DNA from 3 places in the Pseudomonas sp. NPDC089407 genome. Region 1 is predicted to be linked to each of the others. Evidence: predicted binding sites of a transcription regulator. Region 1 holds the regulator's gene; each other region holds the start of a gene.
What was found. Region 1 encodes FliA, which starts transcription of late flagellar genes. Its sites were predicted from a motif close to CTAAAGTTTNNNNNNNNNNNGCCGNTAA; they were not measured.

Region 1 (10,335 bases):
GGCGCGTGCCGCTGTCGGGCTGCTGAAATTGCTGGCAGGCGCGTGGCTGCTGGCGGGCGCGGCTGCAGCCACCGGTGCATGGCTGGCATAGCTGCCAAAACGGCGGTTGCTGCGCGAAAGGGTATGCACCTTCTCGCACAGCATCTGCTTGACCTTGTCGGGGTTGCGCGAGATGTCCTCGAAGTTTTTCGGCAGGTAATCCACCGCGCCGGCATCCAGCGCATCGAGGGTGACCCGGGCACCTTCATGGGTCAGCGAGGAAAACATCAACACCGGCGTCGGGCAACGCTGCATGATGTGCCGCACCGCGGTAATGCCATCCATCATGGGCATTTCGTAGTCCATGGTGATGACATCGGGCTTGAGCGCCAGCGCCTGGTCGATTGCTTCCTTGCCGTTGGTCGCGGTACCTACTACCTGGATCGTCGGGTCCGCCGAGAGGATTTCCGAGACGCGGCGGCGGAAGAAACCGGAATCATCCACCACCAGGACCTTGACTGCCATAAACACTCCATTAGGCGGCGCGACCCGCCAGGGTGCGCCACCGAAATCAAATACGCCGCGCGGCGTAACGCTTGAGCATGCTCGGGACGTCGAGAATCAACGCGATGCGACCGTCGCCGGTAATGGTGGCCCCGGACATGCCCGGGGTACCCTGCAGCATCTTGCCCAGCGGCTTGATGACCACTTCTTCCTGGCCCACCAGTTGATCGACGACAAAGCCGATGCGCTGGGTGCCGACCGACAGGATCACCACGTGGCCCTCGTGCTGCTCTTCGTGCACCTGGCCCTGCACCAGCCAGCGCTTGAGGTAGAACAGCGGCAGCGCCTTGTCGCGCACGATCACCACTTCCTGGCCGTCGACCACGTTGGTGCGCGACAGGTCGAGGTGGAAGATTTCGTTGACGTTGACCAGCGGGAAGGCAAACGCCTGGTTGCCCAGCATCACCATCAGGGTGGGCATGATCGCCAGGGTCAGCGGCACCTTGATGACGATCTTCGAGCCCTGGCCCTTGGCCGAGAAGATGTTGATCGAGCCGTTGAGCTGGGAGATCTTGGTTTTCACCACGTCCATGCCCACGCCACGCCCCGACACGTCGGAAATCTCGGTCTTGGTCGAGAAACCCGGGGCAAAGATCAGGTTGTAGCAGTCCGATTCGCTCAGGCGATCGGCGGCGTCCTTGTCCATCAGGCCCTTTTCCACCGCCTTGGCGCGCAGGATGTTCGGGTCCATGCCCTTGCCGTCGTCCGAAATCGACAGCAGGATGTGGTCGCCTTCCTGCTCCGCCGACAGCACTACGCGGCCGGTGCGTGCCTTGCCCGACGCTTCGCGCTCATCGGGCATCTCGATGCCGTGGTCGACGGCGTTGCGCACCAAGTGCACCAACGGGTCGGCCAAGGCCTCGACCAGGTTCTTGTCCAGGTCGGTTTCTTCACCGACCAGCTCCAGGTTGATCTCTTTCTTCAGCTGGCGGGCCAGGTCGCGGACCAGGCGCGGGAAGCGGCCGAAGACTTTCTTGATCGGCTGCATGCGGGTTTTCATCACCGCGGTCTGCAGGTCGGCAGTGACCACATCAAGGTTGGAAACGGCCTTGGACATGGCCTCGTCACCGCTGTTCAGGCCCAGGCGTACCAGGCGGTTTCGCACCAGCACCAGTTCGCCGACCATGTTCATGATCTCGTCCAGGCGCGCGGTATCGACGCGCACCGTGGTTTCCGCTTCGCTGACGGCATGCTTGTCGGCAGCCGGGGCCGGCGCGCGCGGTGCCGCTGCCGGTTTGCTGGCTGGCGCAGGCGCTGCCGCGACAACTGGCTTGGCCACCGGCTGGCTGTCGGCCTTGGCTGCGGCCGGGGCTTGCACCTTGGCCGCAACCGGGGCTTCGACAGCCGCTGCATCGCCACCGAACTTGCCCTTGCCATGCAACTGGTCGAGCAGTGCTTCGAACTCGTGTTCGCTGATTTCGTCGCTGGCCGATGCGCCAAGCTCTGCCACGTCAGGCGCTGGCGCCTTGGCAGCAGGCAAGGCATCGGCCTGGAAGGTGCCCTTGCCATGCAGCTGGTCGAGCAGCGATTCGAATTCGGCGTCAGTGATTTCGTCACTGAGCGGTTCGGCACTTGCGGCAGCCACCGGCGCGGCAACCTCGGCACTGAACTGGCCTTTGCCATGCAACTGGTCCAGCAGCGATTCGAACTCGGCATCGGTGATTTCATCACCTGCACCACTTACAACCTCACCCTGCATCTGCTCGTCGGCCGCAGCCTGAGCCTTGACCGCGTCGAGCGAATCGAGCAGCTGCTCGAACTCGCTGTCGGTGATGTCCTGGTGCTGCTCCTCGGCCACCACCGGCGCCTCGGCGACCGGCTCCGGGGCAGGCACTGGCGCTGCAGCAGCCTCGGCACCGCCCGGCTCGGCCAGGCGCGCCAGCGCCGCCAGCAACTCGGGGGTGGCCGGGGTCACTTCGGCGCGCTCGCGCACCTGGCCAAACATGCTGTTGACCGTGTCCAGCGCTTCGAGCACCACGTCCATCAGTTCCGCGTCGACCCGGCGCTCACCTTTGCGCAGGACGTCGAACACGTTCTCGGCGATATGGCAGCACTCCACCAGCTCGTTCAGCTGAAGGAAGCCGGCGCCCCCTTTTACAGTGTGGAAACCGCGAAAGATCGCATTGAGCAGGTCGGCATCATCGGGTCGGCTTTCCAGCTCGACCAGTTGCTCGGACAGTTGCTCAAGAATTTCGCCGGCTTCTACCAGGAAATCCTGGAGGATTTCTTCATCGGCGCCGAAGCTCATCAAACGTGCTCCTTAAAAACCCAGGCTGGACAGCAGATCATCGACATCGTCCTGACCGGACACGACGTCTTCACGCTTATCGGCATGAATCTGCGGACCTTCACCCCGAGTCGGATGTTTTTCTGCATCTTTTTCTGCGCGCAATTGATCGTGGTCATGCTGGATGCCCGCAAAGCGGTCGACCTGGCTGGCCATCAACACCAGTTTGAGCAGGTTGCTTTCCACTTCGGTCACCAGGTTGGTGACGCGCTTGATCACCTGCCCGGTCAGGTCTTGATAGTCCTGGGCCAACAGAATGTCATTGAGGTGGCCCGCGACCTTGCGGTTACCGGTGGCGCTGTGCGTCAGAAAACTGTCGACCCGTTTGACAAGGTCACGGAATTCCGGCGCCGCCACTTCGCGGCGCATGAAGCGCTGCCAATCGGTGCTCAGGGCCTTGGCCTCGCTGGCCAGGTCGTTGAGCACCGGGGTGCTTTCTTCGACCAGGTCCATGGTGCGGTTGGCCGCGCCTTCGGTGAGCTTGACCACATACGACAGGCGCTCGGTGGCGTCGGTAATCTGCGACACCTCCTCGGCCTGCGGCATGGTCGGGTCGATCTGGAAGCTGACAATCGCACTGTGCAGCTCGCGGGTCAGCTTGCCGACTTCCTGGTACAGGCCGCGGTCGCGGGTCTGGTTCAGCTCGTGAATCAGCTGCACCGCCTCGCCGAAACGGCCCCGCTCCAGGCTTTCGACCAACTCCTGGGCATGTTTCTTCAGGGTCGATTCGAACTCGCCCAAAGAGTTTTGTGATGAATCCATGGCGCGCCCCCTGACGTGACTCAGCCGTTGACGCGTTCGAAGATCTTCTCGATCTTTTCTTTGAGCACCTGGGCGGTGAACGGCTTGACCACGTAACCATTGACGCCGGCCTGGGCCGCTTCGATGATCTGGTCACGCTTGGCTTCGGCGGTCACCATCAGTACCGGCATGCTTTTCAGCTTGTCGCTGGCGCGCACTTTGCGCAGCAGGTCGATGCCGGACATGCCAGGCATGTTCCAGTCGGTCACCAGGAAGTCGTAATGGCCGTTCTCCAGCATCGGCAGCGCCGTGGTGCCGTCGTCGGCCTCGTCGGTGTTGGTGAAGCCCAGGTCACGCAACAGGTTCTTGATGATCCGCCGCATCGTCGAAAAGTCGTCAACGATGAGGATTTTCATGTTTTTGTCCAATCTAGACCTCCAAGCAGTCTCAAACGCGCCCGGCCTACCGGGCACGCACTCATTCAATTCGGTACAACGTGGAAATGCACGTGGCAACACACGTGGAAAACGACTGCAACGACAGCAGGCTCAGCGTGCCCGCCATTCCCCCAGGCGGCTGCGCAAACGCGCGGCACACTGGCTGTGCAACTGACTGACCCGCGACTCGCTGACCCCCAGCACCTCACCGATTTCCTTGAGGTTCAACTCTTCGTCGTAGTACAGCGCCAGCACCAGGCGTTCACGCTCCGGCAGGTTGGCAATGGCCTCGGTCAGGGCGATCTGGAAGCGCTCGTCCTCCAGCCCACGGGCAGGTTCGACCTGGCCGCTGGCGCCATCCTCATGCAGCCCTTCGTGCTCGCCGTCCTGCAGCAGGTCGTCGAAGCTGAACAGGCGGCTGCCCAAGGTATCGTTCAAGATCCCGTAGTAATCATCGAGACTCAATTGGAGTTCGGCAGCAACTTCATGATCTTTAGCGTCACGGCCTGTTCTGGCCTCAACTGCACGCATCGCGTCACTGACCATGCGGGTGTTGCGGTGCACCGAACGCGGTGCCCAGTCGCCTTTGCGCACTTCATCCAGCATCGCCCCGCGGATGCGGATGCCGGCGTAGGTTTCAAAACTGGCGCCCTTGCTGGCGTCATACTTGTTGGCCACTTCCAGCAGGCCGATCATGCCGGCCTGGATCAGGTCCTCGACCTGGACGTTGGCCGGCAAGCGCGCCAGCAAGTGGTAGGCGATGCGCTTGACCAGCGGTGCGTAGCGTTCGATCAGTTCGTACTGGGCGTCTTTCGCCGCCCGGCTGTACATCTTGAAGCCACTGGCGCTCATAGCACGGGTCCCGCGCTGGTGGGTTGCACCAGGCGCTCGACAAAGAACTCCAGGTGGCCACGCGGGTTAGCCGGCAGCGGCCAGCTGTCGACCTTCTGGGCAATCGCTTTGAAGGCCAGCGCACACTTGGAGCGAGGGAAGGCTTCGTACACGGCACGCTGCTTTTGCACCGCCTTGCGCACGCATTCGTCGTACGGCACGGCGCCCACGTACTGCAGGGCAACGTCAAGGAAGCGGTCGGTGACTTTGGTCAGCTTGGCAAACAGGTTGCGCCCTTCCTGCGGGCTCTGCGCCATGTTGGCCAGCACACGGAAGCGGTTCATGCCGTAATCGCGGTTGAGCAACTTGATCAGCGCGTAGGCGTCGGTAATCGAGGTGGGTTCGTCGCACACCACCAGCAGCACTTCCTGGGCAGCGCGAACAAAGCTGACGACCGAATCACCGATACCCGCAGCGGTATCGATCACCAGCACGTCAAGGTTGTCGCCAATTTCGCTGAACGCCTGGATCAGCCCGGCATGCTGGGCCGGCGCCAGGTGCACCATGCTCTGGGTGCCCGAAGCTGCCGGCACGATGCGTACACCGCCAGGGCCCTGCAGCATCACGTCACGCAGCTCACAGCGCCCTTCGATGACATCGGCGAGGGTACGTTTGGGGGTAAGACCCAGCAACACGTCGACATTGGCCAGGCCCAGGTCGGCGTCCAGCAGCATGACCCTGCGGCCAAGCTCGGCCAGCGCCAGGGACAGGTTCACTGAAACGTTAGTCTTGCCGACGCCACCTTTGCCACCGGTCACGGCGATCACCTGTACGGGATGCATGCTACCCATGTCTGAAATTTACCTTGTCTCGCTGGGGCTCGGGCCACACGTAGGGCAATTCTGCGTACCCTTTGGTATAGCTACTTTGCACACGCTTCATGCTCAACCCGCTCGCCGTGGGTTGTGATAGAGATCAGCGAACATGTCGGCCATGGCCTCTTCGCTGGGCTCGTCCTGTTGTTGCACATTGACCGCCCGGGTGACCAGCTGGTGGCCCCGTGGCAGGTGCAGGTCGTCAGGAATGCGCGGGCCGTCGGTCAGGTAGGCCACGGGCAGTTCATGACTGATGGCAAGGCTCAGCACGTCGCCAAGGCTTGCCGTTTCATCGAGTTTGGTCAGGATGCAGCCGGCCAGGCCACAGCGCTTGTAGCTGTGGTAGGCGGCGGTCAGCACCTGCTTCTGGCTGGTGGTGGCCAGCACCAGGTAATTCTTCGCGGCTATGCCACGCCCGGCCAGGGTTTCCAGCTGCATGCGCAGGGCCGGGTCGCTGGCCTGCAGGCCGGCGGTATCGATCAGCACCACGCGCTTGCGCAGCAGCGGTTCCAGTGCCGCGGCCAGCGACTGGCCCGGGTCGACATAGGTGACCGGCACATTGAGGATGCGGCCGAGGGTCTTGAGCTGCTCCTGGGCACCGATGCGGAAGCTGTCCATGCTCACCAGCGCCAGGTTCTGTGCGCCGTACTTGAGCACGTAGCGCGCGGCCAGCTTGGCCAGGGTGGTGGTCTTGCCCATGCCGGCCGGGCCGACCATGGCAATCACGCCGCCCTCTTCGATCGGCTCGACCTCAGGGATTTCAATCATGCGCGCCAGGTGCGCCAGCAGCATGCGCCAGGCCTGGCGTGGCTCTTCGATCTTGGCGGTCAGGTCGAGCAGTTCGCGGGCAATCGGCCCGGACAGGCCGATACGCTGCAGGCGCCGCCAGAGGTTGGCCTGTTGCGGCTTGCTGCCTTGCAGCTGGGTCCAGGCCAGCGAGCCGAGCTGCACTTCGAGCAGTTCGCGCAGGCCCGACAGCTCGGAGCGCATGGCATCGAACAGGCGCGGGTCGACTGGCGCGGCAGCCGGGGCAACGGGCGTATCAGGGGCATCCACATGCGGCTCGACCAACGGCTCGGCGGCGGTCAGCGACTGCCCGGCAAACAATTGGCGGTTGTTGTCGCTGCTGTCCTGGCGGTGATCCAGCTCGGCCTGGGCAGTGGCGATGCGCGTGTGGGTCTTGCGCAGCTCTTCTTCCAGCTCGGCGTTGGGCACACGCGGGGCCAGGGCGGACAGCTTGTAGTCCAGCGCGGCCGTCAGTTCGACACCGCCGGCAATGCGGCGGTTGCCAATGATCGCGGCATCGGCGCCCAGCTCATCACGGACCAGTTTCATGGCCTGACGCATATCGGCGGCGAAAAATCGCTTAACTTGCATTATCCACTACCTCAGCCGTTAGGGCCCACGGTGGCAACGATGGTGACTTGCTTGTTGTCCGGTATTTCCTGATACGCCAGAACATGCAAATTCGGTACAGCCAGGCGACCGAAACGCGACAGCATGGCGCGGATCGGGCCGGCGACCAGCAGGATGGCCGGTTGGCCCTGCATTTCCTGGCGCTGGGCCGCTTCGATCAGCGAACGTTGCAGCTTCTCGGCCATGCTAGGCTCCAGAAGAACACCGTCTTCCTGACCCTGCCCGGCCCTTTGCAGACTATTGAGCAAAATCTGTTCCAACCTTGGCTCCAGGGTAATCACTGGCAGCTCGGACTCAACGCCGACAATGCTTTGCACGATGGCGCGACACAATCCGACGCGCACCACCGCCACCAGCGCGGCGGTATCTTGACTCTTGCCGGCGTTATTCGCGATGGCCTCGGCAATACTGCGAATATCGCGCACTGGCACCTGTTCCGACAACAGGGCTTGCAACACCTTGAGCAGCCCCGACAAGGAAATGACACCCGGCACCAGCTCTTCTGCAAGTTTAGGCGAGGCCTTGCCCAATACCTGCAACAGTTGCTGGACCTCTTCATGGCCGATCAGCTCATGGCAGTGCTTCTGCAGGATCTGGTTGAGGTGGGTGGCCACCACGGTACTGGCATCGACCACGGTGTAGCCCAACGACTGCGCCTGCGAACGCTGGCCAACGTCGATCCACACCGCCTCCAGGCCAAACGCCGGGTCACGCGCGGCAATGCCGTTGAGGGTGCCGAACACCTGGCCCGGGTTGATCGCCAGCTCGCGGTCTGGGTAGATCTCCGCTTCGGCCAGGATTACCCCCATCAGGGTCAGGCGATAAGCGCTGGGCTGCAGGTCGAGGTTATCGCGGATGTGCACAGTTGGCATGAGGAAGCCCAGGTCCTGCGACAGCTTTTTGCGCACGCCCTTGATCCGCGCCAGCAGCTGGCCGCCCTGGTTGCGGTCGACCAACGGGATCAGCCGGTAGCCGACTTCCAGGCCGATCATGTCGATCGGCGTGACGTCGTCCCAGCCCAGTTCCTTGGTTTCCTGCGCACGCTGCGGTGAAGGCAGCAGGTCCTGCTGGCGCTGCGCCTCCTGCAATGCCTGGGCCTCGGCTTTCTGCTGTTTTTTCCACACCAGGTAAGCCCCGCCGCCGGCCAGCAGACCCAAGCCGATGAAGGCGACATGCGGCATGCCCGGGACCAGGCCCATGACAATCATCAACGCCGCCGACACGGCCAACGCCTTGGGCGAGTCGAACATCTGCCGGTTGATCAGCTTGCCCATGTCCTCGGAGCCCGAGGCGCGGGTCACCATGATCGCGGCGGCCGTGGACAGCAGCAGTGATGGCAATTGCGCCACCAAACCGTCACCAATGGTCAGCAGGGCGTACACCTTGCCGGCATCGCCGAAGCTCATGCCATGCTGCAGCATGCCGATCAGCATGCCGCCGATCAGGTTGATGAACAGGATCAGCAGGCCGGCGATGGCGTCACCGCGGACAAACTTGCTGGCACCGTCCATCGAGCCGTAGAACTCGGCCTCCTGGGCCACCTCGGCACGGCGGTGCTTGGCCTGGGCCTGGTCGATCAGGCCGGCGTTGAGGTCAGCGTCGATGGCCATCTGCTTGCCGGGCATGGCGTCGAGGGTGAAACGCGCGCTCACTTCCGAGATACGCCCGGCACCCTTGGTCACCACCACGAAGTTGATGATCATGAGGATGGCGAAGACCACGCCACCGACCACGTAGTTGCCGCCGATCACCACCTCGCCGAAGGCCTGGATCACCTTGCCCGCCGCGCCGTGACCTTCCTGGCCGTGCAGCATGACCACCCGGGTAGAGGCCACGTTCAGCGCCAGGCGCAGCAACGTAGCCACCAGCAGGATGGTGGGGAACGCGGCGAAGTCCAGCGGGCGCAGTGCATAGACGCAGACCAGCAGCACCACGATCGACAGGGCGATGTTGAAGGTGAAGAACACGTCGAGCAGGAACGGCGGTATCGGCAACATCATCATTGCCAACATCACCAGCAGCAACAGCGGCACACCCAGGTTGCCCCGGCCGAGCCCGGCCAGGTTGTTACGGGCGTTGCTGATTAACTGAGTGCGATCCACCGCGAGTCCTCTTGATGCAAAACTTTGACGCCCAGGGGGCGCCTGCGGCTGGCATTGCAAGAAGCTTTCCAACTTTGTGGTTTGGGGTGAATCGGGGGTTTCGCCTTGAGGTTTTTGTTGTCTATGAGATCGAGCGCCGCCCGCGCGGCGCTTCGCGGGGCAAGCCCGCTCCCACATCTGTTTCGGGCCAATCCATCCTGTGAGGTCACCTCTGCCCGCCTTGTTTGTTCCCTTCGATATCGGCTGCGCCACTGCTCTTCATCAGTCTCCAGCCATGCACCAGGGCGCGAGTGCGAAGGAGGCAGGAAAAATTGGCCCGAACCGATGTGGGAGCGGGCTTGCCCCGCGAAGCGCCGCGCGGGCGGCGCTCGATCTCATAGGCGACAAAAACCTCAAGGCGAACACCCGCCACCTACCACCAATCAACTGTCGCGCCGCAAGTCCGGCGGAATCGGCAGGTCATCTTTCAACGGCTCCGGCCGCTTGCCCCTGCCCGCGCGGTACTGGCGGATCTGGAACACATAAGCCAGCACCTGCGCCACCGCCAGGTACAAGCCGGCCGGGATTTCCTGCTCGATTTCAGTGGAGTAATAAATTGCCCGCGCCAGCGCCGGCGACTCGAGGATCTGCACCTTGTGCTCCACGCCAATCTCGCGAATCTTCAAGGCCATGAAGTCTGTGCCCTTGGCCAACAGCAACGGCGCCGCCCCACCCTTTTCGGGGTCATACTGCAAGGCCACCGCATAGTGCGTCGGGTTGGTGATGATCACATCGGCCTGCGGTACCGCCGCCATCATGCGCCGCTGCGACATTTCACGCTGCAACTGGCGAATGCGCTGCTTGACCTCGGGCTTGCCCTCGCTGTCCTTGTACTCGTCCTTGACCTCCTGCTTGGTCATCTTCATTTTCTTGTGCGTCTGGTACAGCTGGAACGGCACATCTGCCGCCGCAATCAGCAGCAGCCCGGCCGACATCCACAACGCACTCCAGCCGACCACCTGCAGGCTGTGGATGATCGCCTGCTCCAGCGGCTCGTTGGCAATCGACAGCAAGGCCTGGCGGTCGCTGGACAACACCACCAGCGCCACGATAAGGATCACGAA
Region 2 (10,335 bases), on a different contig from region 1:
GAACGCCAGCTTTCTGGTTCGCTCGCATGGTATGCCGTTGCAGTACGCCGGTTTCCTTGCCGGCCTGGTGGGTGGCATTTGCGCAGGCGTCGGGGCCCTGTTCAGTGGCTGGCTTACCGACCACCTGGCCGGCAAGAACCCACGCTGGCAGATCGGCATTCCGCTCGTTGGCCACTTGCTTGGCGGTAGCACACTCATCCTCTACCTGCTGTGGCCCGGCGATGTCCTGATGCAGGTGAAAGGCGTGCCGGTACCCAGCGCGATGCTCTGGTGCGCGCTGACCAGTTTCTTCTCGGTGTGGTGGGTTGGCCCGTCATACTCCCTGTTGACGCAATTGGTGCCTGCCTGCCGCCGCGCAACCGCCGTGGCCTTGCAAACCATCGTCTCCACCCTTTGTGGCGTAGGTATCGGCCCGCTGGCAACGGGTTTGCTCAGTGATGCGCTGATGCCATGGTTTGCTGATGAATCACTGCGCTACGCCTTGCTGTTGATCAGCAGCACCCTCGTCATACCGATGGCCTTGCTCTGGCGCACCTATCGGCACTTGAACGGCCTTGCAAGGGTGGACGCCTATGCCTGAGGCAGGCACGCTTGCAGTCAACCCCGACTGCGCAAGGTACATTCTTGTTGCCGCCACCGAGCTGCTTGGCGAAGTGGGTTATGGCGCCATGTCGATGCGCCAGCTGGCAAGCCGCGCCGGCGTGTTGCCAGGCAGCCTCTATCACCACGTTGCGAGTAAACAGGACTTGCTGTCATGCGTGCTGATGGACCTGCTGACGTCACGCGACAATGCCTGGCGGGCTTTCCCGCGGCGAAGGGGCGTGCTCGGTGAGTTGCAGGCTTTCATACGGTTTTGTCTGGCATGGCAGGCCTCGCACCCCCTCGAAGCCAAGGTGCTGGAGCATGAGCAGCGTCATCTGCAAGCACCTGTGCAGGACTGGCTTGCGCGCCGCCCGGGCAACCTGCACGTGCAGCTGCAAAAACTGCTGGAAAAAGGCCAGAAGCAAGGTGTTTTCGGTGAGTTCGAAGCCGAGCCCGCCGCGCTCGCGATCATGGCGTTGACTAAAACTGCCGACGCGCTGCGTTGCAACGCGTCGGGCTGGTCACTGTCACGGCTTGAACGCTACTGCCTGCAAATGAGCTGGCGCCTGCTTGATGTGAACAAGGCCGTGGTGTTACAGCATGAACCCTAACGCATGGCCGAGGTACCTGGCGCAGACGTTGTGCCCGGCCTCGCTCAGGTCGAACGGCTGACACATGGCGCCCGTGGTCACCACGTCGCCGGCCTTCAGGGTTTGCCCGCGCTCGGCAGCGTGCGCATACAAGTGGGCCAGTGACACCAGCGGGTCGGTTGCCGCATCACCCGACAGACCACGCGCCCGTAATTCGCCGTCTACATAGACCTCGGTCGTCTCGGCCAAGGTGGCCAACAACGGTATATCGATGCCTGCGCCCAGGCTGGGGCTGACGACCAGTGCCTCGAAGCCGACGTTGTCGGCGACAAAGCTCGGCCAGCCGACAGCCTTGCGGTCGACGAAACGCGAGCGCACCACTTCGAAGGTGACGCAGGTGGCGCGGATGTCTTCGCTGACCGGCTGCCGCCCGGCTTGGGGAGGGATATCACGGTCGAGCACGAAGGCGACTTCGCATTCGATGGTCACTGGCGTCACAGCAGGCAGCTGTATGTGCACACCGTCTGCGTGGCAGCGCTTTTCTTCCAACTGGCCGATCAGCGGCCGGGACAGATTGGCCGCTCGCATGCCTGCCGGGCTGCCGACCCCAAGCTTCCACCCGGCGCGCTGGCCGGCGGCGGCAGCAAACAGCTGGTCCTGGCTGTCGTAGCCTTGCTTCAAAGTCTCGGGCTTGAGGCTGGCGGGCAGTTCCGTCAGTAGCTCACCACTGCGCCAATGCTGCAATAACAGGGCTGCGGTACGTTGGGGCACAAAGAGCGAACTGTTCATCAAGACCTCATGGTGATGGGCAATGGCGGGTGTCAGATGCTAGGGCCTGGCATTGATAAGGATAAATATATTGTCATGATGCCTGGCATCACAATTCGTTATAAACCCGCCTGACGCGATGCCTTGTAGGAGGTCGGGCAGAAAACTCTGCTGCAACTCCGCAAACGGTGTGGGAGCCGCGCTTGCCGGCGATGGGCTGCGCAGCGGCCCCAAAGTCTTAATCACTCACAATCCGTCAGCATGGTGTCGCCTGCATTAGGGCTGCTTCGCAGCCCCTCGCCGGCAAGCGCGGCTCCCACAGAGGGAACGCCTCAAATCTGCAAGCCGCTAGACTGGTACACCCAGGCCCACCTTAACCTTGTCCAGCACAATCAGTGTGCGGTAGGTAAGAATGTCTTCGTTATCGGCAAAGTGCAGCCTGACCAGTTTTTCGAAATGCGCCACGTCACGCGCCAGCATGACGATGATGAATGACACCCCACCGTTGACGAAGTAGCACTGCTGGATCTCCGGCACATTGGCAAAATAGCGCTTGGCCCGGTCCATCACCTGCGAGCGGTCGTCGCGCAGGCGCGATTCGACGATGGCGGTAATCATCTGGCCGACGCTTTCCGGGGCAACCACCGCGGTGTTTGCCGCAATCACCCCGCTTGCCTCCATTTGCGCAACGCGCCGCTGCACGGCGGGCGTAGACAAGCCGATGTCTTCGGCGATGGCGCGCTGCGAGGTCTTGTTGTCTTGCTGCAGCAGCCGCAGGATCGCATGATCGAAGCCGTCCAGCGGCCGATTGGTGGAGTCACTCATTTTTGGTTTCCAAAGCAAGCAGTTCACTCATCAGAAGGCCATTTTCACAGCAAATGCTTCGCACGCCGAGCACTAAAATGGCGCCTTGACTGTTGCTGGAGCCACGTGTGGACGCAAAAAATGCTGGAACCTTCGCCCCGGTCGGTGCTGCCATCGCCGCACTGGTGTCGGTACAGACCGGTGCCGCCTTGGCCAAGACCCTGTTTCCACTGGTTGGCCCCGAAGGTGTGGTTGCCTTGCGGCTGGGCCTGTCTGCGGTAATTTTGCTGGTGCTTCTGCGGCCGTGGCGTATCTGGCGCCAGGCCAACAGGCTGCACCTGTTGGGCTATGGCCTGATGATGGGGCTGATGAACATCCTGATTTATCGTGCCTTCCTGTACATCCCGGTGGGTATCGCGGTTTCCATCGAAGTCATCGGCCCGCTGGGCGCCGCGTTGCTGACTTCGCGGCGGCGTATCGACCTGCTGTGGATCGCCCTGGCACTTGCCGGCCTGACGTTGCTGCCGTGGGGCACGGACAACCAGGGCCTGGACCCGCGCGGGGTGATGTATTCGCTCGCCGCAGCCTTGGCCTGGGGGCTGTATGTGTTGCTCGGCAGCAAGGTGGCGGTGCACGGCAAACAGGCAGTCGCCAGTGGAATGCTGTTCGCTGCGTTGCTGGGTGTTCCACTGGGCGTCAGCCATGCCGGGGTCGATTTGCTGGCACCCTGGGTGCTCATGGCAGGCCTGGGCGTCGCCCTGCTGTCCAGCACCATCCCGTTCCTGCTCGACATGTATGCAATGCGCCACTTGCCGCCGAGTATTTTCGGCGTATTGCTCAGTGCTTCGCCGGCTGCCGGGGCAATCGCCGGCTGGCTGATCCTCGATGAAGTGCTGGCTGTGACCCAGTGGCTGGGCATTGCCGCTATCGCCCTGGCCTGCGCAGGGGCGGCACTGGTGGGGCGCGGTCGATAGCGGCCGCTCTGCACAAGGCCTTTCATCGATTGCGCTGATGTTTACTATCAAGCGGGCCGCCTGTCGGCCCGGCAAGCTCGCCGCCTATAATCGCCGGCAAATTCCCCCCTCTTGCGCCTGCTACAGGCGACATCCCTCCTTGGAATCCGACACCATGCCAAGTGCCAGCCAGGCCCCACGGGGCCGTCCCGAACATAATCAACAGAGCGTCGCCCAGCAGTGGCTGGCGATTCTCTCGGTCGCCGTCGGCGCCTTCGCCCTGGTCACCAGCGAGTTCCTGCCGGTGGGCGTACTTAACGATGTGGCCAGCGACCTCGGCATCAGTGCCGGCCTCGCCGGGCTGATGGTGACCCTGCCCGGCATCATGGCCGCACTGGCTGCGCCGCTCATTTCCGTGGGCGTTGGTGCGCTGGACCGGCGTTACCTGCTGATCGGCCTGACCCTGATCATGATCATCGCCAACGCCATCGTCGCCTACGCTGGCGACTTCAACCTGCTGTTGCTCGGCCGTGTGCTGCTGGGCGTGAGTATCGGCGGCTTCTGGGCCACCGCCATCGCCCTCAGCGGGCGCCTGGCACCGGATGGGGTTGGCGTGGCCAAGGCCAACTCGATCATCATGGCCGGGGTCACCCTGGCGACGGTGGTGGGCGTGCCGGTGGGTACCTGGCTGAGTGGCCTGATGGGCTGGCGCATGACCTTTCTGGTAACGGCACTGGTGGGTATCCCGGTCCTGCTGGCCCAAGTGTTCCTGCTACCACGGCTGATGCCGGAGAAGGCCATTCGCGTGCGCGACCTGCCGGCCTTGTTCATCAACCCGCAGGCGCGGGTCGGGCTGATTGCCGTGCTGTTAATCGGCCTGGCGCACTTTGCCGCATATACCTATGTGGCGCCGTTCTTCAAGCAGAACGCAGGCTTTGATGGGCCAACCATTGGCTCGCTGTTGCTGTTGTATGGCGTGGCCGGGTTCATGGGTAACATTTTTGCCGGTTATGCGGCCAACCGCAGCGTGCGGCATACCCTGATGCTGGTCGCGCTGATGATCGCTGTCAGCACCGCCCTGTTCCCGCACTTCGCCACCGGCATGACCGGCGCCGCAATGCTGATTGCGCTGTGGGGCTTTGCCTTTGGTGCGTTCCCGGCCTGCGCCAATATCTGGATGTTTGTCGTGGCGCCCAAGGATGTCGAGCGGGGCATGCCGCTGTTCGTGGCCTTGTTCCAGGTGATCATTGCCGTGGGCTCGTTCTTTGGCGGGCAAGTAGTCGACCATATGGGCACGGCGGTGCTGCTGAGCCTGGCCACGGCGCTGGTGGGCTGCGGCTTTGTCACGGTGCTGGTGCTGGGGCGCAACGTCAGCAACAGCCTGGCGGCGCAGCCGGGCTGAGGTTGCCCACGGCAAAGGCGTTTTAATACCTGTAGGAGATCGCGCAGAGAACTCTGCCCGCAAGCCCGACGCATTCGCTGTGGGAGCCGCGCTTGCCGGCGATGGGCTGCGCAGCGGCCCCAAAGTCTCAAGTCAATTACAATCGGTCAGAATGGCGTCGCCTGTATTGGGGCTGCTTCGCAGCCCATCGCCGGCAAGCGCGGCTCCCACAAAGTCCGCGTCAAATCAAAATGTTATGGCGGCCTTGCAGCTCAGGCCCTGAACCGCCCGACTAACGCCGTCATCTCGCCCACCAACCCCGACAATGCCTTGCTCGCCTCAGTGGTCTGCTGCGCCCCGGCCGCCGATTGGTTCGACAATTCGCGAATGTTCAACAGATTGCGATCCACCTCCCGTGCCACCTGTGCCTGCTCTTCGGCCGCACTGGCGATGACCAGGTTGCGCTCGTTGATTTCGCCGATCGCACTGTAGATGCCCTCCAGCACCTGCCCCGAGGCCAGGGTCACATCCAGGGTCGACTGGGCGCGGTTGGTGCTGGCTTGCATCGAAGCTACTGCTGCTTCGGTACCGGCCTGCACACGGCCGATCATCTGTTCGATCTCCTGGGTCGATTGTTGCGTGCGGTAAGCCAGCGTGCGCACCTCATCGGCTACTACCGCAAAGCCGCGCCCGGCCTCACCGGCACGGGCAGCCTCGATGGCGGCATTGAGTGCCAGCAGGTTGGTCTGTTCGGACACCGAGCGGATCACTTCCAGCACCTTGCCGATATCCCGCACCTGCCCCACCAGTTGCTCCAGGTGGGTACTGCTGGTCTGGATCTCGCGGGTCATGGCCTCGGTGCCATCGATGTTGTCGTTGACCTGGCGACGGCTTTGCGCGGCCAGCTCGTTGGACTCGCTGGTGGTCTGCGAGGTGGTGCGGGCGTTTTCGACAAACTCGGCGACCAGTTGCTGGCTCTTGTCGTTCAGCTCGACCGACAGCGCCATGCGCTTGGCTGCGCTGTCGTCATGGCCGCCCAGTTGTTCGATAAAGCCCGACGACACGTTGGCGCTGGCACGAATCGCCATCAGCAACGCATTGTTCAACCGGTCCGACTGGTGCGCGGTCTGGTCCAGTTCGGTGATCTGCTGGTCGCTGCCCACGGCTGCCCGCCAGGCACTGAGGGTGGAAAACAGCAGGGTCAGGCTGAACAGCGACAACACCCAGAACATTCCGGTGCGGATCTTCAGGTTGGCGAGCATGCGGGCAGTACTCCTTGTTGGCACCACTTCTGGTCGATGATTCGACGGTGGGTGTGCTGCTATCGGAGGGGCTGGCGCAGGCTTGAGGTGGCGGATGATGCTTGTGGGCGGTAACCGCACGGATGTTGCCGAATGAGACGCGCTGGATTGTAGGAGCGGCCTCGTGTCGCGATCGGGGTGCGAAGCGCCCCCACGCTTTTTGCATCATGCAAAATTGCCGGGGCCGCGCTGCGGCCCTATCGCGACACAAGGCCGCTCCTACAGGGCCAGTGTGGTCACAGCTTATGCCGACCGAGAAACTCGGTAACAGCCTCGGTGAATGCCTGCGGCTGGTCCAGCATGACGAAATGGAAGCTGCCATCGATACGCTTGAACCGGATATCCGGCGTACCGGTATAAGCGCTACGGAAGGTCGCATCAACGCTTGCAGCGGGCATGCCATACGAAGGGTCATAGGCATACACGACCTCTACCGGCACCTGGATACGGCCAAGCTCCGGGCGCAGGTCGGTGGTCATCAGCTCATAGGTGGCATCCGCTACCGTCCTGCGGTCCGAGCGCAGCGCCGCCTCTACCACTGCAGGCCTGGCCGCCGCGGTCTTGGCCAGCCGGTCAATGGCCGTGCGCTGCATCGCTTCGGCCTGCTCGGCCGGCGCTGCCAGCATCGCATCACGGAACTGCACAGCGTGCGGCGCCGCGGCTTCGGCGGTGGCCGCAGGGTTGATCAGCAAGGTGTAGAACGGCAGCGCATCGACCACCATCAGCCGCCCTGCCTGCTGCGGATGGCGTGCCCCCAGCATCAGCGCCACCTCGCCCCCCAGCGAGTGGCCGATGATGGCCGGCGCCTGCAGGTGCTGGCTACGGATGTAGTCCGCGACCGCCTCGGCCACCGGGGCAACCACGCGCCCGTCGACTGCGGGCACGGCAGGTGCTCCGGCAAAACCGGCGACCTGCACCAGGTGCAGGCGGTGCTGCTGGCGTAGGGTGCTGGCAAGCCCGGCCCATACCTCAGGTGATGAGGCCAGCCCGGGGATCAGGATAACGTCCGGCCCAGTGCCCTCGACCGTTACCGAAATGCGTTCATTCGCCACTGGCGCGGGCTGGCTTGGCGCGGCTAAGGCCGCCGTCAGCGACAAGCTGGTACTGATGGCTGCAAGCAGGGTACGCACACGCATGCGGGTCATTCCTTTGACTTTCAACGGAGAAAAGCCCGCCACTATAAGGTGCCGGGCAGCCCCTGGGAAAACTATCGTTTGCAACCCGGGGCGCAGCACCGTTACAGTCGGGGCCTGGGCGCCGGCTGCGCCTGCGGTCCGCGCGAAGGGGTTACCCGAGCCATGCGACAACACATTCTCATACCAGCTCCCGGCTTGTCGGCGGACCGAGCCCCAAAGGAGTTGGCATGCCCGCCACTAATTCATCCCGCCACCACGGCCTGCTCGACCTGCCCGCTTTGCGCAAACGCGCCAAGCGCTTGCTGAGTGCCCTGAAAAACCACCAGGCCGACGACGCCCGCGAACAACTGCGCATCCTTGGCCTGCCCGGCCCCGACTACCGGCTTGCCGATACCCAATGGCTGGTAGCTCGCGAGGCCGGCTTTGCCAGCTGGCCCAGGCTGAAGGCGCATGCCGATGCCGTGGCGTTTGCCGCACGCCACCCCGGTTTCGCCGCCGATGATGAGGCTGCCGTGCAGCATTGGCGTTGCGGCAACGACATCGCCCACAGCTTGCGCACTGCCGGCTTTGCCGGCGCCTTCCAGATGTTCGACGACCCCATGGTCATGGGCCCGGTACCAGCGCTGCCCGAGCAACCGTACTGGCAAGTGCGCGGCGCCTATGTACAACAGGCGTTCAACCTCGACGCCGCCGAGGTTGCCGCTCGCCAGACGGCACAGCAGGCGGCACTGGCCGGATTGAACGGCGACAGCCAACTGGTGCTGTGGTGCGAGGCCGACGCTTACGACCAGTTGTTCCTGATCCGCGTGCTCGCCAGCCTGCCCTGCCTCCCGCGTCGGCTGGAGCTGATCGAAATTGACCAGGTGCCCGGTATCGAGCGCTTCATCGGCATCGGCCAGCTGGCCCCCGACCTGCTGGCGTGGCTGTGGCCGCAGCGTCGCGCACTGGGTGAGGATGCACTGGCCCTGGCACGCCAGGCATGGGCAGCCTACACCGCCGCCGATCCGCAGGCCTGGGCCGACCTTGCTGGCCGCCAGCACCCGGCGTTGCCGCTGCTGGGGCGGGCACTGGCGCGTCAGTTGCAGGAATTGCCTGGGGCAAACGATGGCTTGAGCCTGACCGAACGCCTGCTGATGCGCGTGCTGGCGTCACGCGGTGAGCTGCCCGCCGGGCGCGTGTTTGGCCAGTTGATGATGCAGGACGACCCGCTGCCTTATCTGGGCGACATGATGTTCCGTGCCCTGCTGCAGCCGTTGATCCATGCGCCGCAACCGCTGCTGCTGGAAGGCGCAGGTGAGGCCTGGGCGCAACGGCCATTGCGGCTGACCGCACTGGCTGAACAGGTGTTGGCAGGCAAGCAGCACTGGCTTGATCACAGCCCGGCACAGCGTTGGGTGGGCGGGGTGCTGGTCGATGCGGCTGACAGGCCTTGGGTGGTCAGCGAGCAAGGCCTGGTGTGGCGCCGCCAGTAGTAAATGGCCCAACAGCCAGCGCAGTCCATGTAGGCGCGGCCTTGCGTCGCGAAAGGGCCGCGGCGCGGCCCCGGCAATTCATGCGACAAAGCTGAGATTGCGGGGGCGCTTCGCACCCCTTTCGCGACGCAAGGCCGCTCCTACACGGACCGCGCCTGGCTTTTAGATTTCGCCGCCTTCGCCAGGCGCTGGACTGCCGCCCGCTGCGCACTACCAGGTCCAGCGCCAAGGCGTTGTCGACCAACTGATCGACATCGATCGAGCCGGCAAACCTCACCCACAACGCCAGCCCCCCTTCCGGCTCACGCACGCTGATCTGCTCGCCAAACGCCTCATGCAAACACGCCAGCAAGGTCTCGCGGCGCAGGCGGCCCTCGCTGATCGCCGCCACCAACCCTTCGACAATCTGCCGGTACGACGCCTGCGCGCCCTCAAGCCTGAGCAGCGGTTGCCATTTTGCGTAACTGGACCATGTGAAGTATCCAAAACTGGAGGTTCTGCTGGTCCTGGACTATAGCAACAATCGAACCTCCCATCGCCCCGAGGTGTTCATGCAAAGCCGCCATGTCATTGAGTTATCGCCTTCGGGCGAAACCTTCTCCGCCAGCCAGGAATTGCTACTCGATGCCATGCTCGCCAGTGGCCTGCCGGTTCCGTTCTCTTGCCGCCGCGGCGCTTGCGGTTCGTGCAAGGTCAAGGTGGTGTCGGGGCACTACCAGGACAAGCAGCGCGATGCCGACACGCCAGCGCCCTCCTATCCCTTGGCCGCCGATGAAATGCTGCTGTGCCAGAGCCACGCCTGCAGCGACATGCGCCTGGAGATACCCGGCTGGTCACTGGATGCCCCGGACCTGCAGTTCGAAGCACAGGTACACAGCAAGCGCGCGCTGAGTGCGGACATCGTCGAACTGGTGCTGCAGCCTGCCCAGCCGCTGGATGTACGCGCCGGGCAATATGTCCGGTTTTTGCTCGACAAGGGTGACAGCCGCTGCTTCTCCGTTGCCAACCTGCCGACACAGGACGCCACTGACCGTGCGAATATGAAACACCAGCCGCCCCTGAAGCCCAGCGCGGGGGCAAGGCCTGGCAGCTGGAGCGTAACCTGGCCGGGCATCGCATCGCCGATTTCCCGCATGTGCTGTACAGCCAGGAGAACTGGCCGAGGTGGAGTTTGTTCCGAGCGAGGTGGTGTGGGTGCTGGAAGTACAGCTGTGCCACCCGACCGAGCCGGTCGGGGCGTTTTTCGAAGACATCCTGATCGGAAAAGCCAAGGCCGCGTGACCGTTGTAGGAGCGGGTTCACCCGCGAATGCGGCGGTTGAATCACCATCGCATTCGCGGGTGAACCC
Region 3 (10,335 bases), on a different contig from region 1:
TTGCGTCAGTTGGCGCTAGCCGGTGAGGGTATTGTCAGCCTGTCGCACTTCATGACCCACGAGGACATCCGCGCCGGGCGCCTGCAGGTGCTGTTGAGCGAAGCCAACAATGGCTATCGCCAACCGATCCATGCGGTGTACTACCGCAACACTCAGTTGGCGCTGCGCATCCAGTGCTTCCTCGATTTCATCCAGCGCAAGCTGGCGATGTACGCCTGCTGAGTTGCCTGAACGCGACAGATCCTGCCCACAGGCGGCGAAACTTCCTGCTGTTGATTGCACAGTCGAAGCGCTTCGGCCTTACTGACTGCTCAACAAAAACAACACCAAGGAAGTGTCATGCGTATTGTCCCGTTCCAGTACCTGGCTCTCGCAGCCGCGATCCTGAGCTGTTCCTCGGTTTACGCCGCCAATCTGGAAGGTGGCGCGGTGGCCGCCCCCGATCAATATGGTGCACAGGTAGCCGCCGATATCCTGAAAAAGGGCGGCAACGCGGTAGACGCGGCCGTGGCCACGGCCTTCACCCTGGCGGTGACTTACCCCGAGGCCGGCAACATAGGCGGGGGTGGTTTCATGACCCTGTTCGTCGACGGCAAGCCGTACTTCCTCGACTACCGCGAAGTGGCGCCCAAGGCCGCCACGCGCAACATGTACCTGGACGACAAGGGGGAAGTGATCGAGAACCTCAGCCTGGTCGGCGTGCGCGCCGCTGGCGTGCCCGGCACGGTGATGGGCCTGTGGGAAGCGCACCAGAAGTTCGGCAAGCTGCCCTGGAGCGAGCTGCTGACCCCGGCCATCGGCTATGCGAAAAACGGCTTCAAGGTGGCCGAAAAGCAGTACCAGTACCGCAACGATGCCCAGGGCATGTTCAAGACCGCGACCAACTTCAACGACTACTTTGGCAACATGAAGGTTGGCGAGCTGTTCAAGCAGCCGGAAATGGCCCAGACCCTGGAGCGCATCGCCGACAAGGGCGTAAGCGAGTTCTACCAAGGCAAGACTGCCGATTTGCTGGTGGCGCAGATGCAGGCCGACAAAGGCCTGATCACCAAGGAAGACCTGAAGGACTACAAGGCCGTATGGCGTGAGCCGATGGCCGTCAGCTGGCGTGGCAACGTGGTGTACACCGCGCCACCACCCAGCTCTGGCGGTGTGGCGCTGGCCCAGTTGCTGGGCATCAAGGAAGACCGCGCAGCCGACTTCAAAGGGGTAGCGCACAACTCGGCGCAGTACATCCACTTGCTGGCCGAGATCGAGAAGCGTGTGTTCGCCGACCGCGCCGACTACCTCGGCGACCCGGCCTTCACCCAGGTACCCGTGGACAAGTTGGTAGCCAAGGACTACCTGGCCAAGCGCGCCGCGCAAGTCAACCCCAAGGCGATTTCCGACACCGACAAGGTCAAGCCGGGCCTGGAGCCGCACCAGACCACGCATTTCTCGATCGTCGACAAGCAGGGCAACGCGGTCAGCAATACCTACACCCTCAACCTCGACTACGGCAGCGGTGTGGTGGTGAAGGGCGCGGGCTTCCTGCTGAATGACGAAATGGACGACTTCAGTGCCAAGCCGGGGGCGGCGAATGCTTTTGGCGTGGTCGGTGGCGATGCCAACGCGATCGAGCCGGGCAAGCGCATGTTGTCGTCGATGAGCCCCAGCCTGATGACCCGTGATGGCAAGGTCGAACTGGTGATCGGTACCCCGGGTGGTTCGCGGATCTTTACCTCGATCTTCCAGGTGATGAACAACCTGTACGACTACGGCATGCCGCTGGACAAGGCGGTGGCGGCGCAGCGTGTGCACCATCAGTTGCTGCCTAAGGACACCATTTACTTCGACAGCTATGCGCCGTTGACCGGGCCGGTGGCTGACGGGCTGAAGAAGATGGGCTACGTGCTGGAGGACCAGGGTTGGGAAATGGGCGATATCCAGGCGATTCGGGTGGATGGGGGTAAGCTGGAGACCGCTTCTGATCCGCGTGGGCGTGGGGTGGGGATGGTCGTCAAGTAAAAACCTGTTCGATTGCCGGGAGGGCTTCGCCCTCCATCGCGACACAAGGCCGCTCCTACAAGGGACCGCGATCTCCTGTAGGAGCGGCCTTGCGTCGCGATAGGGCCGCAAAGCGGCCCCAGGTTCTTCAGGTCAAACGCGGAACTGGCTGACCAGGGTCTGCAACTGCCCGCCCAGGCGCGCCAACTCGACACTGGACGCCGCCGTCTCATCACTGGCCGCCGCCGTCTGCTCCGACACATCACGCACATTCAGGATGCTGCGGCTGATCTCTTCGGCCACCGCACTCTGCTGCTCGGCCGCCGCAGCAATCTGCTGGTTCATCGACTGAATGCTCGACACCGTGCTGGTGATATTTTCCAGTGATACCCCGGCCTTGCGCGCCAGTTCGACGCTGCTGTCGGTCAGGGTGCGGCTGCCTTGCATGGCGTTGGCCACTTGCTGGGTGCCATGCTGCAGGCTGGCAATCAACTCTTCGATCTCTTCGGTGGACTTCTGCGTGCGTTGCGCCAGGCCGCGCACTTCGTCGGCAACCACGGCAAACCCACGGCCCGCCTCACCAGCCCGCGCCGCTTCGATCGCCGCGTTCAGCGCCAGCAGGTTGGTCTGTTCGGCCACCGACTTGATCACGTCCATCACGCTGCCAATCTTCTGGCTTTCCTGTTGCAGCAGGTTCATGGCCTCGGTGGAGCGGTGCATGTCTTCGGCCAGGCGCTCGATCTGGCCAATCGCCTCACCCACCACGCGGTCACCGGCGCGGGCTTCGTCATCGGCACCGGTGGCGGCGTGCGAGGCCTGTTCGGCATTACGCGCCACTTCCTGAACGGTGGCGGCCATTTCATGCATGGCGGTGGCCACCTGGTCGGTCTCGACCTTCTGGCTGTTGGCGCCAGCGCTGGTCTGCTCGGTCACGGCCGACAGCTCTTCGGCGGCGCTGGCGATCTGGGTGACGCCATCGCGAATACCGCTAATCAGGTCGCGCAGGGTGGTGCCCATGCGTGCGATGCCTTGTTGCAGTACGCCCAGCTCGTCGCGGCGGGTGACGCGCAGGTCGTGAGTCAGGTCGCCGCTGGCGATCTTTTCTACTGCTGCGAGGGTGTCACGCAACGGGCGGGTGATCTGGCGGGTGATCAGGACCGCTGCCAGCACACCTACCAGCAACGCCAGCAATGTGGCGATGGCTTGCAGGCTGCGGGCCTGGGTGCTTTCGATGTCACGGCGCTCCAGCTGGATCTGGTACAGCGCGTCGCTGCGCTTGACGATGTCGGCACCTTGCACGGTCATTTCGGCGCGCGAGGTAGTGATGTTGGCGACTGCGTCGCGGAGCTGGCGCACGGCGTCGCGGTAGGCCAGCACTGCGCTTTCGTACTGCTGCAGGCGTGTGCTTTCGCCAGGCAGCTGGCGCTTGAGGTTATCGATGTCGGCCAGTGCCGCATCCAGCTGGCGCAGGGCGGCCTGTTCATTGGCGGCACTGTTGTCGGCAATATAGCCACGCACGTCGATGCGCACTTGCAGCAGTTGCTGGCGGGCCTTGCTGATCAGTTGGTACTGGGCAAGGCGCATACTGTCGGCCTCGGGGCGAGCCATCACTTCCTGGCTAAGCACGTCCATGGCCTGGTCGGCGCGGCTGGCCGAGCTGTCCATGGCGCTTCGTGCGGTGCGGGTGGCGTCGTAGCCCTGGCGCATCTTGTTCAATGACAGCTTGTAGGCGCTGATGGTTTCGCCCAGTTCGCTCAGCAGCTGGATGTTCTCAGGGCTCTTGAACGTGCGGGCCAGGTAGGCCTGCTGCTTACTGAAGGCGTCCAGCTTGGCCTGGGTGTTGGCAGCTGCGGCATCGTCGCCGTTGGCGATCATGTACTGCAGGCGCGCGATGCGCAGGTCGGTGAGGTCCTTGTTCAGCTGGCCGATGTCACCCATCCAGTTACTGCGGTCGATCAGGCTGCCCAGGCTGGTCCAGCCGGTCAGGGCCAGCAGGCCGGTGAGGATCAGCACCAGGCCGAAGCCCAGGCCGAGTTTGAGGTTGACGCTGATGTTGGCGAACCAGCTGTTCATGCACGCACTCCAGAAGTAGTTTTCGCTCTCTTGATCTTCGATCGCCAGGCGTTGTTGTTCTGGATGCCCGCTGACTCGTGCAGGGGTTATCGGCAGTGATCATGGAAGCTGAAACGCTTTTTCAGCAATAACGATTACGCGATTTTTGTAGGAGCGGCCTTGTGTCGCGCAAGGGCCGCGAAGCGGCCCCTTCGCGACACAAGGCCGCTCCTACACTGACCGCGTCAGCCTGTTGGGCAAGGCATCAGAGGTTACGCGCACTGAAGGTGTCGCAGCGGTTCACCTCGCCTTCGGCAAACCCGGTCTTGAACCAGCGCACCCGCTGCGCCGAGGTGCCATGGGTGAACGAGTCCGGTACCACACGCCCGCGGCCCTGCTGCTGCAGGCGGTCATCGCCAATGGCATTGGCTGCGTTCAGCGCTTCCTCGACATCACCCGGCTCCAGCCAGTTCAGGCGCTTCTGCGCCTGGTAGGCCCATACCCCGGCCAGGCAGTCGGCTTGCAGTTCCTGGCGCACCAGCAGGCCGTTGTCGCCTTCCATGCGCTGGCCGCTGCGGCGAGCGGCATCGACCTTGGCCGACACCCCCAGCAGCGTTTGCACATGGTGGCCGATTTCGTGGGCGATCACGTAGGCCTGGGCGAAATCACCGGCTGCGGCGAAGCGGGTTTCCATCTCGCGGAAGAACGAGGTGTCCAGGTACACCTGCTGGTCGGCCGGGCAGTAGAACGGCCCCACCGCCGCTGAGGCAAAGCCACAGGCCGAATTGACCTGGCCGCTGAACAACACAAGCTTGGGGTCACGGTATTGTTTGCCGGCTTCGGCAAACAGAGCCTTCCAGGTGTCCTCGGTATCGCCCAGGATCGAGGCGACGAACTCGGCTTGTTCGTCGTTGGCCGGCGGCGCCTTGCCGCCAGCGCCACGGGGGGCTGTTTGCTGTTGCTGCTGTTCCATCTGGCCAGTAAGCTGGCCCAGGATCTGCAACGGGTCCTGCCCGGTGAGCCAGCCAATACCGACGATCAGCAGAATCGCGCCGAGTCCCAAGCCTTTACCGCCGCCGAATCGCATGCCGCCACCGCCACCTGCGCCTCGGGCATCAACCACATTGTCGCTGCGTCGGCCTTTTCGCCATTCCATGAATGCGCTCCAGAGCGTGAAACAAGAAGACAAATATTAGTTCAGGTCAATCGATGGCGACAGACATAGGTGTTAAAGCATAACCATATGGTTATGTTTGCATGGCTTCATTTCAATATTCGTCACGCACGACATGCCGGAAACTGCAAGTCCGCCTGCCACGCCCAGGCTTTTACATAATTCCAAGAGAGGAAACCGGCATGCCCGCACAGGACAATAGCCGCTTCGTGATCCGTGATCGCAACTGGCACCCGAAAGCCCTTACGCCTGACTACAAGACGTCCATCGCCCGCTCGCCGCGTCAGGCTCTGGTCAGCATCCCGCAATCGATCAGCGAAACCACCGGCCCCGACTTTTCCCACCTGGGTTTCGGTACCCATGACCATGACCTGCTGCTGAACTTCAACAACGGTGGCCTGCCGATCGGCGAGCGCATCATCGTTGCCGGCCGCGTCGTCGACCAGTACGGCAAGCCTGTGCCGAACACCCTGGTGGAGATGTGGCAAGCCAACGCCGGCGGCCGCTATCGCCACAAGAACGACCGCTACCTGGCACCGCTGGACCCCAACTTCGGTGGCGTCGGCCGCTGCCTGACCGACCGTGACGGCTACTACAGCTTCCGCACCATCAAGCCGGGCCCGTACCCATGGCGCAATGGCCCGAACGACTGGCGCCCGGCGCACATCCACTTCGCCATCAGCGGCCCGTCGATCGCCACCAAGCTGATCACCCAGCTGTACTTCGAAGGTGACCCGCTGATCCCGATGTGCCCGATCGTCAAGTCGATCGCCAACCCTGAAGCCGTGCAGCAGTTGATCGCCAAGCTCGACATGAGCAGCGCCAATCCGATGGACTGCCTGGCCTACCGCTTCGACATCGTGCTGCGCGGCCAGCGCAAGACCCACTTCGAAAACTGCTGAGGACCCCGCCATGCCAATCGAACTGCTGCCGGAAACCCCTTCGCAGACCGCCGGCCCCTACGTGCACATCGGCCTGGCCCTGGAAGCGGCCGGCAACCCGACCCGCGATCAGGAAATCTGGAACCGCCTGGCCAAACCGGATGCACCGGGCGAGCACATTCTGCTGCTTGGCCAGGTGTACGACGGTAACGGCCACCTGGTGCGCGACTCGTTCCTGGAAGTGTGGCAAGCCGACGCCAATGGCGAGTACCAGGATGCCTACAACCTGGAAAACGCCTTCAACAGCTTTGGCCGCACTGCGACCACGTTCGATGCCGGTGAGTGGACCCTGCACACGGTCAAACCGGGTGTGGTGAACAACGCCGCTGGCGTGCCGATGGCGCCGCACATCAACATCAGCCTGTTTGCGCGGGGGATCAACATTCACCTGCACACACGCCTGTATTTCGATGACGAGGCCCAGGCCAACGCCAAGTGCCCGGTGCTCAACCTGATCGAGCAGCCGCAACGCCGTGAGACGCTGATTGCCAAGCGCTGCGAAGTGGACGGGAAGACGGCGTATCGCTTTGATATCCGTATTCAGGGGGAAGGGGAGACGGTGTTCTTCGACTTCTGATTCAAGTCTTCTGGGGCCGCGTTGCGGCCCGTCGCGACACAAGGCCGCTCCTACAGGAAATCGCATTCCCCTGTAGGAGCGGCCTTGTGTCGCGAAAGGGCTGCAAAGCAGCCCCGGCGATTTGGCAGGTCAACGCCGAACCAGCAACACACCACTTTCCATATGGTGGGTATACGGGAACTGGTCAAACAACGCACACCGCTCGATGCGGTGGGTGTCCTGCAACTGGGCAATGTTTGCCGCCAGCGTCTCCGGGTTGCACGAGATGTACAGGATCCGCTCGAAACGCCGGGTCAGCTCGCAGGTATCCGGGTCCATCCCTGCGCGCGGCGGGTCGACGAACACCGTACCGAAGTCATAGCTTTTCAGGTCGATGCCTTCCAGCCGGCGGAACGGCCGCACCTCGTTCAGCGCCTGGGTCAGCTCTTCTGCCGACAGGCGCACCAACCGCACGTTATCCACAGCGTTCTCGTCGAGGTTGCTCAACGCGGCATTGACCGACGTCTTGCTGATCTCGGTGGCCAGCACCTGGCGCACGCGGGTGGCCAGTGGCAGGGTGAAGTTGCCGTTGCCGCAATACAGCTCCAGCAGGTCGTCCTCACGCTCGCCAATTGCCTCGAACGCCCAGCTCAGCATCTTCTGGTTTACTGCACCGTTAGGCTGGGTGAAGGCACCTTCCGGCTGGCGATAGCTGAACACACGGCCAGCCACGTCGAGTTTTTCCACCGCGTAGTCGCGGCCGATTACCAGGCGCTTGCCTTTGGAGCGGCCAATCACGCTAACGCCCAATGTCTCGGACAGCTGCCGTGCAGCCACTTCCCAGGCCTCGTCCAGCGGGCGGTGGTAGCACAGGGTGATCATGGCGTCGCCCGCCAGGGTGGTGAGGAACTCCACCTGGAACAGGCGGTTGCCCAGTGCTTCGCTGGCCTGCCAGGCTGCTTTCAGGCGCGGCATCAGTTCGTTGATGCGCTGGCTGGCAATCGGGAAGTCGTCGATCAGGATCGCCTTGTGCTTCTCGCCCGGGGCGAACATGGCGTAGTGACGCTGGCCATCCTCGCGCCACAGACGGAACTCGGCGCGCAGGCGGTAGTGCTCACGCGGCGAGTCGAAAACAGCCGGCTCCGGCGCGCCGAACGGCGCCAGCAGCTCGCGCAGCCGGGCCACCTTGGCATCCAGCTGGGTGGCGTAGGAGGAGGGGTCGAAAGCAGCACTCATGCGTTGAACCAGCCCAGCTTGATGACGAACAGGATGGAAAGGATCACCAGGGCCGGGTTCAGGTCGCGGTGGCGGCCGGAGATCAGCTTGACGGCGGTCCAGGAGATGAAGCCGAAGGCGATGCCGTTGGCGATCGAGTAGGTCAACGGCATGGCCAGGGCGGTTACCACCACCGGTGCGGCTTCGGTGACATCGTCCCAGTTTATTTCTGCCAGGCCCGAAGCCATGAGCACCGCGACGAACAGCAGTGCCGGGGCGGTGGCGAAGGCTGGCACGCTACCGGCCAGCGGCGCGAAGAACAGGGCCAGCAGGAACAGCACGGCGACCACGATGGCGGTCAGGCCGGTACGGCCACCGGCGCTCACGCCTGCGGCAGACTCGATGTAGCTGGTGGTGGTCGAGGTGCCCAGCAGCGAACCGGCCATGGCGGCGGTGCTGTCGGCAATCAGCGCACGGCCCATCTTCGGCATGTGGCCGTCCTTGCCCATCAGCCCGGCGCGCTTGGCCACGCCGATCAGGGTGCCGGAGTTGTCGAACAGGTCGACGAACAGGAAGGCGAAGATCACGCTGACCAGGCCCACGTCCAGTGCGCCGGCGATGTCCAGTTGCAGGAAGGTCGGTGCAAGCGACGGCGGCATGGAAACGATCCCGGCAAATGGCGTCACGCCCATCACGATCGAGGCGATGGTCACCACCAGGATGCCGATCAGGACGGCGCCGCGCACTTTCAGCGACTCCAGGCCTACGATCAGGAAGAAGCCCAGGGTGGCGAGGATCGGTGCCGGCTGCTTGAGGTCGCCCAAGCCTACCAAGGTAGCCGGGTTATCGACGACGATACCCGCGTTATGCAGGGCGATCAGCGCCAGGAACAGACCGATACCGGCGGCAATCGCCGAGCGCAGCGGCAACGGGATGCTGTTCACGATCCATTCGCGGATGCGGAAGATCGACAGCAGGAAGAACATCACCGCCGACAGGAACACCGCGCCCAGTGCCACCTGCCAGGTGTGACCCATGTGCAGCACCACGGTGTAGGTGAAGAACGCGTTCAGGCCCATGCCCGGCGCCAGGGCGATCGGGTAGTTGGCGATCAGGCCCATGGTGGTAGAGCCGATGGCCGCTGCCAGGCAGGTGGCGACGAAGATCGCGCCCTTGTCCATGCCGGTCTCGCCGAGGATGCTCGGGTTGACGAACAGGATGTAGGCCATGGCCAGGAAGGTCGTGACGCCCGCGAGAATCTCGGTGCGCACGTTGGTGTTATGTGCTCTTAGTTGAAACAGCCTTTCCAGCATGCCCGCTCCCCAAGGCGCCCCCGGCGCCATGAATATATCGACCCCATCAGCAAAGCACAGACCGTACCGGTTGCCGTGGTTTTGTGTGGGGAGGAAAAAAGCCGCGCATCATACCAGCATGCTGGACGGGGGCCTATGGCCGTTGGGAATGGGATTTTTATAGCCTGTTCTGGCCCTATCGCCGGCAAGCCAGCTCCCACAGGTACACCACCGTTGCTGAAACCTGTGCAGTACCTGTGGGAGCTGGCTTGCCGGCGATAGGGCCAGAACAGGCCAGCAATCAACCGTTATGCAGCCGATCCCGCTTGGCCAGCGTAGGGAACAGTTTTATCCACACCCCAGTCACCAGCAAAGTGCCCACCCCACCCATCACCACAGCCGGCACTGTACCAAACCAGTGCGCCGTCACCCCCGATTCAAACTCGCCGAGCTGGTTCGAGGCACCAATGAACAGCCCGTTCACCGCGCTCACCCGCCCGCGCATTTCATCTGGCGTCTCCAGCTGCACGAACGAACTGCGAATGACCATGCTGATCATGTCCGCCGCGCCCAGCACCACCAGCACCGCCAGCGAGAACCAGAACGAGGTGGACAGGCCAAAGGCAATGGTCGCCACGCCGAAAATGCCCACTGCCGTGAACATGGTGCGGCCGACATTACGCTCGAACGGGAAGCGCGCCAGCCACAGCGACATCAGCAGCGCCCCTACCGCTGGCGCCGAGCGCAGCAGGCCGAGGCCCAGTGGGCCGGTCAGCAGGATGTCCTTGGCAAACACCGGCAGCAGCGCGGTGGCGCCGCCCAGCAGCACGGCGAACAGGTCCAGCGAGATGGCGCCGAGGATGTCGGGGCGGCTGCGGATGAAGCGGATGCCCGCCAGCAGCGACTCGATGCTGGCGCGCCCGCGCTGCACCACCTGGCCGCGCGCCTGCAGGCTCAGGGTCAGTACGCAGGCGATGGCGTACAGGGCCACGGTTGGGCCGTACACCCAGAGGCTGCCGAAGGCATACAGGAAGCCGCCAACCGCCGGCGCGACAATGGTCGCCGACTGCGTGGCCGAGGCCGACGCTGCCACAGCCCGCGGGAACAGCCCGGGCGGTA

Region 2: a site for FliA is predicted at 6,400-6,427, ahead of ACI2KG_RS27565 (methyl-accepting chemotaxis protein). Genes of this name have one in related genera too.
Region 3: a site for FliA is predicted at 4,146-4,173, ahead of ACI2KG_RS25620 (methyl-accepting chemotaxis protein). Genes of this name have one in related genera too.

Annotation. Positions count from the first base shown of each region.
Region 1 covers NZ_JBJDNB010000009.1:122,502-132,836, forward strand. The annotation lists gene ACI2KG_RS09565 (chemotaxis response regulator protein-glutamate methylesterase) at 1-504, opposite strand, end outside; gene ACI2KG_RS09570 (chemotaxis protein CheA) at 551-2,791, opposite strand; gene ACI2KG_RS09575 (protein phosphatase CheZ) at 2,804-3,592, opposite strand; gene ACI2KG_RS09580 (chemotaxis response regulator CheY) at 3,613-3,987, opposite strand; gene fliA (RNA polymerase sigma factor FliA) at 4,120-4,860, opposite strand; gene fleN (flagellar synthesis regulator FleN) at 4,857-5,699, opposite strand; gene flhF (flagellar biosynthesis protein FlhF) at 5,784-7,091, opposite strand; gene flhA (flagellar biosynthesis protein FlhA) at 7,103-9,232, opposite strand; gene flhB (flagellar biosynthesis protein FlhB) at 9,655-10,335, opposite strand, start outside.
Region 2 covers NZ_JBJDNB010000051.1:29,006-39,340, forward strand. The annotation lists gene ACI2KG_RS27535 (spinster family MFS transporter) at 1-580, shown strand, start outside; gene ACI2KG_RS27540 (TetR/AcrR family transcriptional regulator) at 573-1,193, shown strand; gene ACI2KG_RS27545 (2-keto-4-pentenoate hydratase) at 1,176-1,961, opposite strand; gene ACI2KG_RS27550 (Lrp/AsnC family transcriptional regulator) at 2,289-2,765, opposite strand; gene ACI2KG_RS27555 (EamA family transporter) at 2,873-3,718, shown strand; gene ACI2KG_RS27560 (MFS transporter) at 3,873-5,099, shown strand; gene ACI2KG_RS27565 (methyl-accepting chemotaxis protein) at 5,351-6,340, opposite strand; gene ACI2KG_RS27570 (alpha/beta fold hydrolase) at 6,616-7,515, opposite strand; gene ACI2KG_RS27575 (DUF1835 domain-containing protein) at 7,743-8,987, shown strand; partial or broken gene ACI2KG_RS27580 (PLP-dependent aminotransferase family protein) at 9,154-9,363, opposite strand; partial or broken gene ACI2KG_RS27585 (2Fe-2S iron-sulfur cluster-binding protein) at 9,461-10,009, shown strand.
Region 3 covers NZ_JBJDNB010000043.1:11,866-22,200, forward strand. The annotation lists gene ACI2KG_RS25610 (LysR family transcriptional regulator) at 1-222, shown strand, start outside; gene ggt (gamma-glutamyltransferase) at 340-2,007, shown strand; gene ACI2KG_RS25620 (methyl-accepting chemotaxis protein) at 2,140-4,059, opposite strand; gene ACI2KG_RS25625 (neutral zinc metallopeptidase) at 4,304-5,194, opposite strand; gene pcaH (protocatechuate 3,4-dioxygenase subunit beta) at 5,395-6,114, shown strand; gene pcaG (protocatechuate 3,4-dioxygenase subunit alpha) at 6,125-6,730, shown strand; gene trmA (tRNA (uridine(54)-C5)-methyltransferase TrmA) at 6,860-7,945, opposite strand; gene ACI2KG_RS25645 (NCS2 family permease) at 7,942-9,237, opposite strand; gene ACI2KG_RS25650 (MFS transporter) at 9,518-10,335, opposite strand, start outside.